Regions from separate parts of the Pseudomonas sp. S2_H01 genome, predicted to be linked through region 2. Evidence: predicted binding sites of a transcription regulator. Region 2 holds the regulator's gene; the other holds the start of a gene.
The links. Region 2 encodes sigma-54, which starts transcription at its own class of promoters, with help from an activator protein. Its sites were predicted from a motif close to ANTGGCATNNANNTTGCTNT; they were not measured.
Positions count from the first base shown of each region.

Region 1 (5,119 bases), 910 kb from region 2:
GTGTGAAAGACGCCAAGCCGTAGGTTCGCAGTGTCATGAAAAGAGGCCCTCGCGGCCTCTTTTTTTGCGTTGCATTTTGAGAGCTGTATTCTTCAGACGTATCGCCACAAGGTCTTCGCCTTGCCAGCAAAAGCGTTCCGCCTTCGTCTGAGTGTTCTCGCGCTGGTGATGCTTCGTGGACTCGCGCCGACTGGAGAACCCTCGCCTGACAGCGCATCTTGATGATGCAGGATTGGAAAATGTATCGATTTAGTTGTTCTCCATTCGCGTGCAAGTCGGAAAGATTGGAGGAACAACAGAACCCGTTGGATTGGCCAAGGATGGCTGACGGATCAGGCAATTAAGACAGGGAAAGCAACTATGACTCAACATTCACTCCAACTCGACCAGGTGTCGTTGCACCTGCCCGACGGGCGCGTACTGTTTGATCGCTTGAACCACACCTTCAGTACCAAGGCCACGGGAATCGTCGGCGCTAATGGCTGTGGCAAATCTTTGCTTGGTCAGATCCTGACGGGGGAGCGACTGCCCACCAGCGGCACTGTCCGTCGCGAAGGGCGGATTTATGCCGTGGCGCAGTTACTGGAACCTGAGCGTTATCCCAGTGTTGCTGCGCTGGCGGGCGTCGACTCCATTCTGGCGGCGCTGGACCGCATTGCCCAAGGCAGTGTCGACGATGAGGACCATGCGCTGGCGGCCGACCAATGGGATTGCGCTGCACGCCTTAATGCCGAATTGGCCCAGATCGGTCTGGGCCATTTGGATGCCGACTCGCGCACAGAAGACCTTAGCGGCGGCGAGCGGCAGCGGGTTGCGCTGCTCGGGGCGTGGTTGTCCCAGGCTGACTGGCTCATTCTGGATGAGCCCAGTAACCATTTGGATATTGATCAGCAGCGCAAGCTTGCGGGGCAGATTGATCGCTGGCCCAACGGCCTGGTCTTGATCAGCCACGATCGCGGACTATTGGAGCACGTGAGTGAAATCATCGAGCTTTCGCCCTTGGGGCTGGCGGTTTATGGCGGCAACTACAGTCAGTATGCAGCGGAGCGCGAGCAGAAACAGCAGTCGTTTCAGGCGGCATTGCAAGGTGAGCGGGCGCAGGCCAAGCGTGAGCGACGAGAGATGGTGGTGCAGATGGAGCGTCAGCAACGGCGTAATGCGCGCGGCGACCGTCAGGCCCGCGACGGCAATCAAACCAAGCTGATCACCAACGCCCAGAAAGAACGGAGTGAAAACAGTCAGGGAAAATCGCGTCTCAATCAGCTGATGGCCCGTGAGCACCAGCAGCAAAGGATCACCGAGGCTCGTGCGAGATGTGCGCCGGACACTCAGCGCCTGATGTTATCCCCGCAGAGCGTAGTGCCCGATGGGAAGCTGATTGTGCAACTCAACGATGTGATTCTCCCTTTCGGTTACACGGCACCGGTCAATCTGACATTGACCGGGCCTATGCGCGTGGCGATCTTGGGCCCCAACGGCAGTGGTAAGTCGACCTTGATGCGAGTGATTGCCGGCCAACTGCCGGCACGCGCAGGCGAGGTCATCTGCAATTGCAATGTGGCGTGGCTGGATCAACACGCCGGATTGCAGCGCCCTGAACGCAGTGCGGTGCAATGGCTTTTCGAGAGCAATCCACAGTTGCCGGAATCCGAAGCGAGAACTCGTTTGGCGCAAATGGGTATCGATGCAGATCGAGTGGTTTTGAAGACTGCTCAGTTGAGTGGAGGTGAACGCCTGAAAATAGCATTAGCAGCGCAGCTGTACGCGCAGCACCCACCGCAACTGCTATTGCTGGACGAGCCTGATAACCATCTTGATCTCCCAAGCAAGATCGCGCTGGAGCAGATGCTCAACCAGTACGAAGGTGCGTTAATTGTCGTGTCCCACGACAGCGAGTTTTTGCGATCCATTGGTTTGGATGCGCATGTTTATCATCTATCGGTGGATCGGTGATGGGGGCGGTCTTTTCAAACAATTCGCGAAAGGCAGAACACTCTCTGCACCGCTATCTTTAGCTCATCTGCAACCTCCCTGAAAACGGCAAAGAGCGTTGAACGAATAACAAAAAAACGCAGTCCGATTTCGGTAGGCCCATGTGCGGCCTGACTGAGGAGACATTGATGAAAGTCTGGACTATTTCGTTTCAGGATAAAGATGGCGTGCAGCAGACCCTCGATCTTGAATGCGAGCACCGTCCCAGTGTGGAGGAAGCTGCTCAGCGCCTGCGGCGGATCCTGTCCCCGGTCACCGAGGATCTCGACCTCAACGACCTTGACGGCAGGACACAGGAACCCACGGTCAAGACACTCAAGGAGCAGAACGCGGTACAGATCAATTCCATCGTTGAGGCTTCATGAAAAAACCTTGGCGAACACCCCCATCTGCCAATTGGCAACACGCTATTAATGGGCGTAGTCTGCAAGTGAGGCCGGTGATGCATCTACCCGAGCCAGCTCGCGTACAGATGCCTGATTTGTAATAGCAGCATCGGCCTTGTCAGCGACATGCTTGAGTCCCGGGCGACGGATGAACTGTCGTTTTCCCTCTCCGAGCGGGAGGGTTTTCGGGATCGTTGAAACTCTATCTATCGTTGCATAGGAGGACGTTTCATGAGCACGACCTACCAAGAAGACATCAGCAGTCACGTACTGCGCCGCATGAAAGAAGGCGGTTTCGACTTCGCGCGTATCCACCCCATCGAGTTCTACGCCATCTTTCCGGACGAGGAGCGGGCGCGTCAGGCAGCGGAAAAGTTTCGCGGTGAATCCCTCAATACACAGATCAACGCCCGAGAGGACGGCGCGTGGCACCTGCAGTTGAGCAAACTGATGTACGCCACTTATGACGGTATCGGTGATTTCGAGCAGGACTTTCAGACAGCGATTATCGGGCTCGACGGTGAAGTCGAAGGCTGGGGCGTGAAACAGGAGATCAAGCGGCTTCATTGAGGGTCAGAGCATTTGCCTCTGAAGATGCAGTACCTGTGGGAGCGAATTCATTCGCGATGCGGTCGATCAAACGATGTCTCTCTGTCGGGTGATGTGGCCTGTCGTGAAGGGGGTCGCTCCCACACGTTTGTTCCGATTCAGGAAGTCAGCGGGTTGGGGTTACCAAAAACAGGGCAAAAAAAAGCCGCTCGGGTGTGAGCGGCGTAAAGGGAATTTCGTTGAGCAATCCGGTTCACATAGACCTCGCTCGAACAGTCGAGAGCGGCGTATCTGCGTTGATGGCGCGATTATCAGGCAACAAAATCCCGTCGGGAAATCATCTCTGGCTATGCTGGTAATAGATTTTTCAGTGGCGGGACGCTTCTCTATGAAGCGTAGGAGAATTGGTTAGGGCGCTTCTTGCACAGGAATGGTGCGAAGGTTGTCGCGGGTTTATTCAACCAGTTGATTTTTAAGCGTTTATGCCGCTGGCACGGGCCTTGCGAAGGCCCTTGTGTCCATGGTGACAAGGAGTACGGCATGATCCGCACCTTTTATGATGAGATGTACGATGTGGACGGCACTGTCCGACCGCATTATCGGGAATTCGCCCGCTGGTTGGGCGAAGCGCCACCTGAGCTGCTGGCTCAGCGTCGGCGTGAGGCCGATCTTTTGTTTCATCGCGCCGGGATTACCTTCACGTTGTACGGTGACGAGCAGGGGACTGAGCGTCTGATCCCCTTCGATACGATTCCGCGCAGCATCCCCGCCAGCGAATGGCGAGTGGTTGAACGCGGCTGCATCCAGCGCGTCAAGGCGCTGAACATGTTCCTCGCGGATCTGTATCACGACCAGCGCATCATCAAGGCCGGGATCATTCCTGCCGAGCAAGTGTTGGCCAACGAGCAGTATCAGCTGGCGATGCAAGGCCTGAACCTGCACCGCGACTTGTATTCCCACATCTCCGGGGTCGACCTGGTCCGCGATGGCGACGGGACGTATTACGTGCTCGAAGACAACCTGCGGACTCCGAGCGGCGTGAGCTACATGCTCGAAGACCGCAAGATGATGATGCGCCTGTTTCCAGAGTTGTTCTCCGCACAACGCATCGCCCCGATCGACCACTACCCGAACCTGCTGCTCGACACGCTGAAAAGCTCAAGCCCTCTGGACAACCCGAGTGTGGTCGTACTGACGCCTGGGCGGTTCAACAGCGCATTTTTCGAGCATGCGTTTCTGGCGCGGGAAATGGGTGTCGAACTGGTGGAAGGCGCTGACCTGTTCGTGCGCGATGATCGTGTGTTCATGCGCACCACCGACGGCCCGAAAGCGGTGGACGTGATTTACCGTCGCCTGGACGACGCGTTCCTTGATCCGTTGGCGTTCAATCCCGATTCGATGCTCGGTGTGCCCGGTCTGCTGTCGGCTTACCGATCCGGCAACGTTGTGCTGGCCAACGCCATTGGTACCGGCGTCGCCGACGACAAGTCGGTCTACCCGTTCGTGACCGACATGATCCGCTTCTACCTCGACGAAGAGCCGATACTGAAGAACGTGCCAACCTGGCAATGCCGCAAGCCGGAAGAGCTGTCACACGTGCTGGCGAACCTTGGTGATCTGGTGGTGAAGGAAACTCAAGGCTCGGGCGGCTACGGCATGCTCGTCGGCCCGGCGGCGACGGCTGCTGAAATCGAAGCCTTCCGCGCCCGCCTCAAAGCCAAGCCTCACGCGTACATCGCTCAACCGACCTTGTCCCTCTCGACCTGCCCGACGTTCGTCGAGAACGGCATCGCCCCGCGACACATCGACTTGCGCCCGTTCGTTCTGGCTGGCCGCGAAACCCGCGTTGTTCCTGGCGGACTCACCCGCGTTGCGCTGCGTGAGGGGTCGCTGGTGGTGAACTCGTCGCAGGGTGGCGGTACCAAGGACACCTGGGTGGTCGAGGATTAAGGATGCCTGCCAATGTTAAGTAGAACTGCCTCGGATTTATATTGGATGTCGCGGTACCTGGAGCGGGCGGAAAATCTCGCACGGATGCTGGACGTCAGTTATTCGCTGTCGCTGATGCCTCAGGACGGACGCGGGGATGGGCTGAATGAAATCGCCATGCCACTGCTGATTACCGGCACCCTGGACGATTACCTGGAACGCCACGGCGAATTGCACGCTGAACGCCTGCTGCATTTCTTCGC
Region 1 covers NZ_CP162756.1:4,432,733-4,437,851, forward strand. Annotated here, with positions in the region: gene AB4N84_RS19905 (LTA synthase family protein) at 1-23, shown strand, start outside; gene AB4N84_RS19910 (ABC-F family ATP-binding cassette domain-containing protein) at 361-1,953, shown strand; gene AB4N84_RS19915 (hypothetical protein) at 2,121-2,357, shown strand; gene AB4N84_RS19920 (ribonuclease E inhibitor RraB) at 2,610-2,948, shown strand; gene AB4N84_RS19925 (circularly permuted type 2 ATP-grasp protein) at 3,468-4,877, shown strand; gene AB4N84_RS19930 (alpha-E domain-containing protein) at 4,890-5,119, shown strand, end outside.
Region 1: the regulator sigma-54 is predicted to act here: its motif matches at 3,415-3,434, upstream of AB4N84_RS19925 (circularly permuted type 2 ATP-grasp protein).

Region 2 (5,119 bases):
TTGAAGGGCCCGCCCACTCGCAGCGCAAGGGATGGATCCTCGCGGTGCCTGGCGAAGCTGGCGAGGTCGGAAAAGTTATCCTCGCGGGGTATCACGGACACTGAATCGGCAACGATCGTCCCTGTTTCATCCAGAACGACCAGATCACCTTTGTACGGGGCTGCGGTGGAGCGATCAAACATCACCTGCTGGCGCAAAGCCGCGGAGATCGACAGCACTTCCGGTTGCTGCCACGTTGCGATCATGCCCAGCAGCGAGGTGTCATACAGGTCGGCATTACGTTGCACATCGGCATCGATCAGCTGCACCACGTTATTGGCAGACCGCACGGCGGAGTCCGTCGCGTTGCCGTATTCGCGAATCAGCAAGGACGTGACGATCGCCAGAATCGCCACCACTGCCAGCACGCTGCCGGACATCAACATTCTTTCCGAGCGGGACCGGGCGGATTGGGGCGTCTGTACGTAAGCCAGTGTCATCGATCAGCTCTGTGGTGATTCAACCGTTACTCCCGTTCGCGCGGCATGGTGGGCAGCGTCGCCGCCAGGCTGATCCATGCACGGGGGTGATCATTCGCGAAGGGCGTTTCAAGGCGCTGAATTAAAGATCCATCACGACGATTGATCAAGTTTGTTCCTGCCACTTGAGGTGTAGGAATCAGAATCGGTTGATGAGAGACCGAGAGAGGAAATGCTGCTCAAAAAGGTGAAAAGGGCGATTACTCGCCCTCGTCAAACCTGTTGTTGATCAGTTCGATCAAGCCGTCCAGCGCGGCTTGTTCCTCGTCACCTTCCGTGAAGAGATGGATCTCGGTGCCTTTGCCGGCGGCCAGCATCATGACGGCCATGATGCTCTTGCCGTCGACCATGCTGTCGGGGCTACGGCCGACCCTGATCTGGCAGGGGTATTTGCCGGCAACGCCAACGAACTTTGCTGCAGCGCGGGCGTGCAGGCCCAGCTTGTTGATGATGGTGATCTGGTGAGCGGGCATCGCGATGGGGATCCTTTCAGCTTAGGTCGCGGTGGCGGACCTGAACATTCTTGAGCGACTGTTGCAGGGACTGACCCAGGCGTTCGGTCAGGTAGACGGAGCGGTGGTGTCCGCCGGTGCAGCCAATGGCTATGGTGACGTAGGCGCGGTTGCTGGCGGCGAACCGCGGCAACCACTTGGTCAGGTACGACGAGATGTCCTGGAACATTTCTTCGACATCTGACTGCGCGGCCAAGTAGTCGGCTACCGGCTTATCAAGCCCGGATTGCTCGCGCAATTCAGGCTTCCAGTACGGGTTAGGCAGGCAGCGAACGTCGAACACCAGGTCCGCGTCCACGGGCATGCCCCGTTTGAAGCCAAACGATTCGATCAGGAAAGCGGTACCCGGTTCAGGCTTGTTCAGCAGCCGTAACTTGAGCGTATCGCGCAGCTGATAGAGGTTCAGGTGGGTCGTGTCGATGGTCAGGTCGGCGAGATCGATGATCGGCCCGAGCAAGGTTTTCTCGTCACGGATCGCCTCGGCCAGCGAGCGTGTCGCATTGCTCAGCGGGTGACGACGGCGGGTTTCGGAGAACCGCTTGAGCAGCGTGGACTCCTCGGCGTCCAGAAACAGTACATCGCACCGGATGTGCCGGCTGCGAACCTCTTCGAGCATTCGCGGAAAACGGGTCAGGTGACTGGGCAGGTTGCGGGCGTCGATGGACACTGCCAGCAGAGGTTCCGCCAGCTCCGTGTTGATCAGTGCGCGTTCGGCCAGTTCAGGCAGCAGGCCAGCGGGCAGGTTGTCGACGCAGTAAAAACCGCTGTCTTCCAGAACATCGAGGGCCGTGCTCTTGCCGGAGCCGGAGCGACCGCTGACGATGATCATGCGCATGGTCAGTGCCCGTTCTGTACGTGGAGCACGACGTTGTACAGTTCGTCGCTGCTTTTCGCGTTACGCAGGCTGGCGCGCACATCGGCGCGGTCGAGCATGCTGGCGATCTGTCGGAGCAATTCGAGGTGTGCATCGGTGGCGGCTTCAGGGACCAGCAACACGAACAGCAGGTCCACCGGGGCGCCGTCGATGGCATCGAAATCGACAGGCTTTTCCAGGTGCAGCACTGCGCTGACCGGAGACGTGCAGCCTTTGAGTCGACAGTGAGGGATCGCGATTCCGTTACCGAAGCCGGTAGAACCCAGCTTCTCGCGGGCAATAAGGCTTTCGTAGACGGTTTGCCAGTCGAATTCGGGCACCTGCTGCCCGATCATTTTGGCAATCTCTTCGAGGACGGCTTTTTTGCTGCCGCCTGGCACGTTCACGAGTGAACGGCCAGGGGTCAGAATGTTTTCAAGTCGGATCATGGATGGGGAGTGTCAGCGAGCGGCCGCACCTTTGAGGATGCTTTGCTGCTTTTCCTTATGCTTGAGCAATTGTCTGTCTAGCTTGTCAGTGAGCAGGTCGATTGCCGCGTACATGTCGTCATGCTCCGCATTGGCAACCACCTCTCCACCGTGGATATGCAGGGTGGCCTCGATCTTCTGTTTGAGTTTCTCGACGGCCATCGTCACCTGCACGTTGGTAATCTTGTCAAAGTGCCCTTCGAGCTTTTTCAGCTTCAGCTCGATGTACTCGCGCAGGGGCTTGGTCACTTCCAGTTGGTGTCCACTGATGTTGACTTGCATACAGCTTCTCCTTCGTTGCCAGTGCATTAAGAGGCAGGCTTGGTTGCCTGCCACTGGAACGCTGTGGCCTGTGACCCTTACATCAATCGCTTGCGTTCGCTGGAAGGCGCTATCCCTAGAGACTCGCGGTATTTGGCGACGGTGCGACGGGCCACTTGAATGCCTTGTGCCTCCAGTAAACCAGCGATCTTGCTGTCACTCAACGGCTTTTTCTGATTTTCCGCGGCAACCAGTTTTTTGATGATCGCGCGGATGGCGGTAGACGAGCATTCGCCGCCTTCAGAGGTGCTGACGTGGCTGGAAAAGAAGTATTTCAGTTCGTAGATGCCGCGCGGGGTATGCATGAACTTTTGCGTGGTCACGCGCGAGATCGTCGATTCGTGCATGCCGACCGCCTCGGCGATGTCGTGCAATACCAGCGGTTTCATCGCCTCGTCACCGTACTCAAGGAAACCACGCTGATGTTCCACGATCTGGGTCGCAACCTTCATCAGGGTTTCGTTACGGCTCTGCAGGCTTTTGATGAACCAGCGCGCTTCCTGCAACTGGTTGCGCATGAAGGTGTTGTCGGCGCTCGTGTCGGCACGACGCACAAAGCCAGCGTACTGCGGATTGACCCGCAGGCGCGGAACGGCTTCCTGATTGAGCTCGACCAGCCAGCGTTCGTTGTCCTTGCGCACGATCACATCGGGAACGACGTATTCCGCTTCGGTGGACTCGATCTGGGACCCTGGACGCGGGTTCAGGCTTTGCACCAGTTCGATGACCTGGCGCAGATCATCTTCCTTGAGCTTCATGCGGCGCATCAGTTGCGCGTAGTCACGGCTGCCCAACAGGTCGATGTAATCGCCGACCAGGCGTTGAGCTTCCGCGAGCCATTTGGTCTTCGCCGGTAACTGACGCAGTTGCAGCAACAGGCATTCGCTGAGGTTGCGAGCACCAATGCCGGCAGGTTCGAATTGCTGAATGCGGTGCAGAACGGCCTCGATCTCGTCCAGTTCGATATCGAGCTCTGGATCAAAAGCGTCCAGCAGTTCCTCGAGGGACTCGTCGAGATAGCCTTGGTTGTTGATGCAGTCAATCAGCGTGACAGCGATCAGGCGATCGGTGTCGGACATCGGCGCCAGGTTCAACTGCCAGAGCAGATGGCTTTGCAGGCTCTCACCGACGGACGTGCGCGTGGTGAAATCCCATTCGTCGTCATCGTTGCTGGGCAGGCTGCTGGCGCTGGTCTGGTAAACGTCTTCCCAGGCGGTGTCGACAGGCAGTTCGTTGGGAATGCGCTCGCTCCATTCGCCGTCTTCCAGGTTGTCGACGGTGGGCGCGGACTCCTGATAAGTCGGTTCCTGAACGTCCGGGTTGGGCTTTTGCTCGATGTTGTCGGCCATGGGGTCGACGTTATCGAAGTCGTCGCCTTCTTCCTGGCGCTCGAGCATAGGGTTGGACTCCAGTGCCTCCTGGATTTCCTGTTGGAGATCCAGCGTCGACAGTTGGAGTAAGCGGATGGCCTGTTGCAGCTGCGGCGTCATCGTCAGCTGCTGGCCCATTCTCAAGACTAGCGAAGGTTTCATGGCAGAGACTTAACACCTTATTCGCCGGCGCACATGCGCGCCATCCACTACTGGGGCGCCTGGGCGCCAACTTAAGCAAATTATATGCCTGAAACCGGAGTGTTTGCCTAGGGTGTGATGACAATTAAAACGAGGTTGGCGGTCAGGCGCACACTGCGGTCGCCGGCCAACCCCTTGTCATCGTCCGGTTACAGGCGGAACTCGTGGCCGAGATACACTTCTTTGACCAACTGGTTGGCCAGGATGGTTTCAGCATCGCCTTCCGCGATCAGTTGCCCATCGTTAACGATGTAGGCCGTTTCGCAGATGTCGAGGGTCTCGCGGACGTTGTGGTCGGTGATCAGAACGCCGATACCCTTGGCCTTGAGATGGTAGATGATCTGCTTGATGTCACCCACGGAGATCGGGTCGACCCCGGCAAAGGGTTCATCGAGCAGGATGAACTTCGGCGCCGTGGCCAGTGCGCGGGCGATTTCCACGCGACGACGCTCACCACCGGACAGGCTCATGCCCAGGTTGTCGCGGATGTGCGTGATATGGAACTCCTGGAGCAGGCTCTCCAGTTCTTTGCGACGTCCGGCGCGATCAAGCTCCTTGCGGGTCTCAAGGATGGCCATGATGTTGTCCGACACCGACAGCTTGCGGAAGATCGAGGCTTCTTGCGGCAAATAGCCGATACCGGCGCGGGCGCGGCCGTGCATCGGTTGGTGGCTGACGTCCTGGTCGTCGATCAGCACGCGCCCCTGATCGGCCTGAACGAGGCCCACGATCATGTAGAAGCATGTGGTCTTGCCTGCACCGTTAGGGCCCAGAAGACCGACGATCTGGCCGCTGTCGATGGACAGGCTGACGTCTCGCACGACCTGGCGGCTTTTGTAAGCCTTGGCCAGGTGTT
Region 2 covers NZ_CP162756.1:3,520,760-3,525,878, forward strand. Annotated here, with positions in the region: gene AB4N84_RS15705 (sensor domain-containing diguanylate cyclase) at 1-425, opposite strand, end outside; gene AB4N84_RS15710 (hypothetical protein) at 506-628, opposite strand; gene AB4N84_RS15715 (HPr family phosphocarrier protein) at 719-991, opposite strand; gene rapZ (RNase adapter RapZ) at 1,008-1,865, opposite strand; gene ptsN (PTS IIA-like nitrogen regulatory protein PtsN) at 1,868-2,332, opposite strand; gene hpf (ribosome hibernation-promoting factor, HPF/YfiA family) at 2,345-2,653, opposite strand; gene AB4N84_RS15735 (RNA polymerase factor sigma-54) at 2,731-4,224, opposite strand; gene lptB (LPS export ABC transporter ATP-binding protein) at 4,413-5,119, opposite strand, start outside.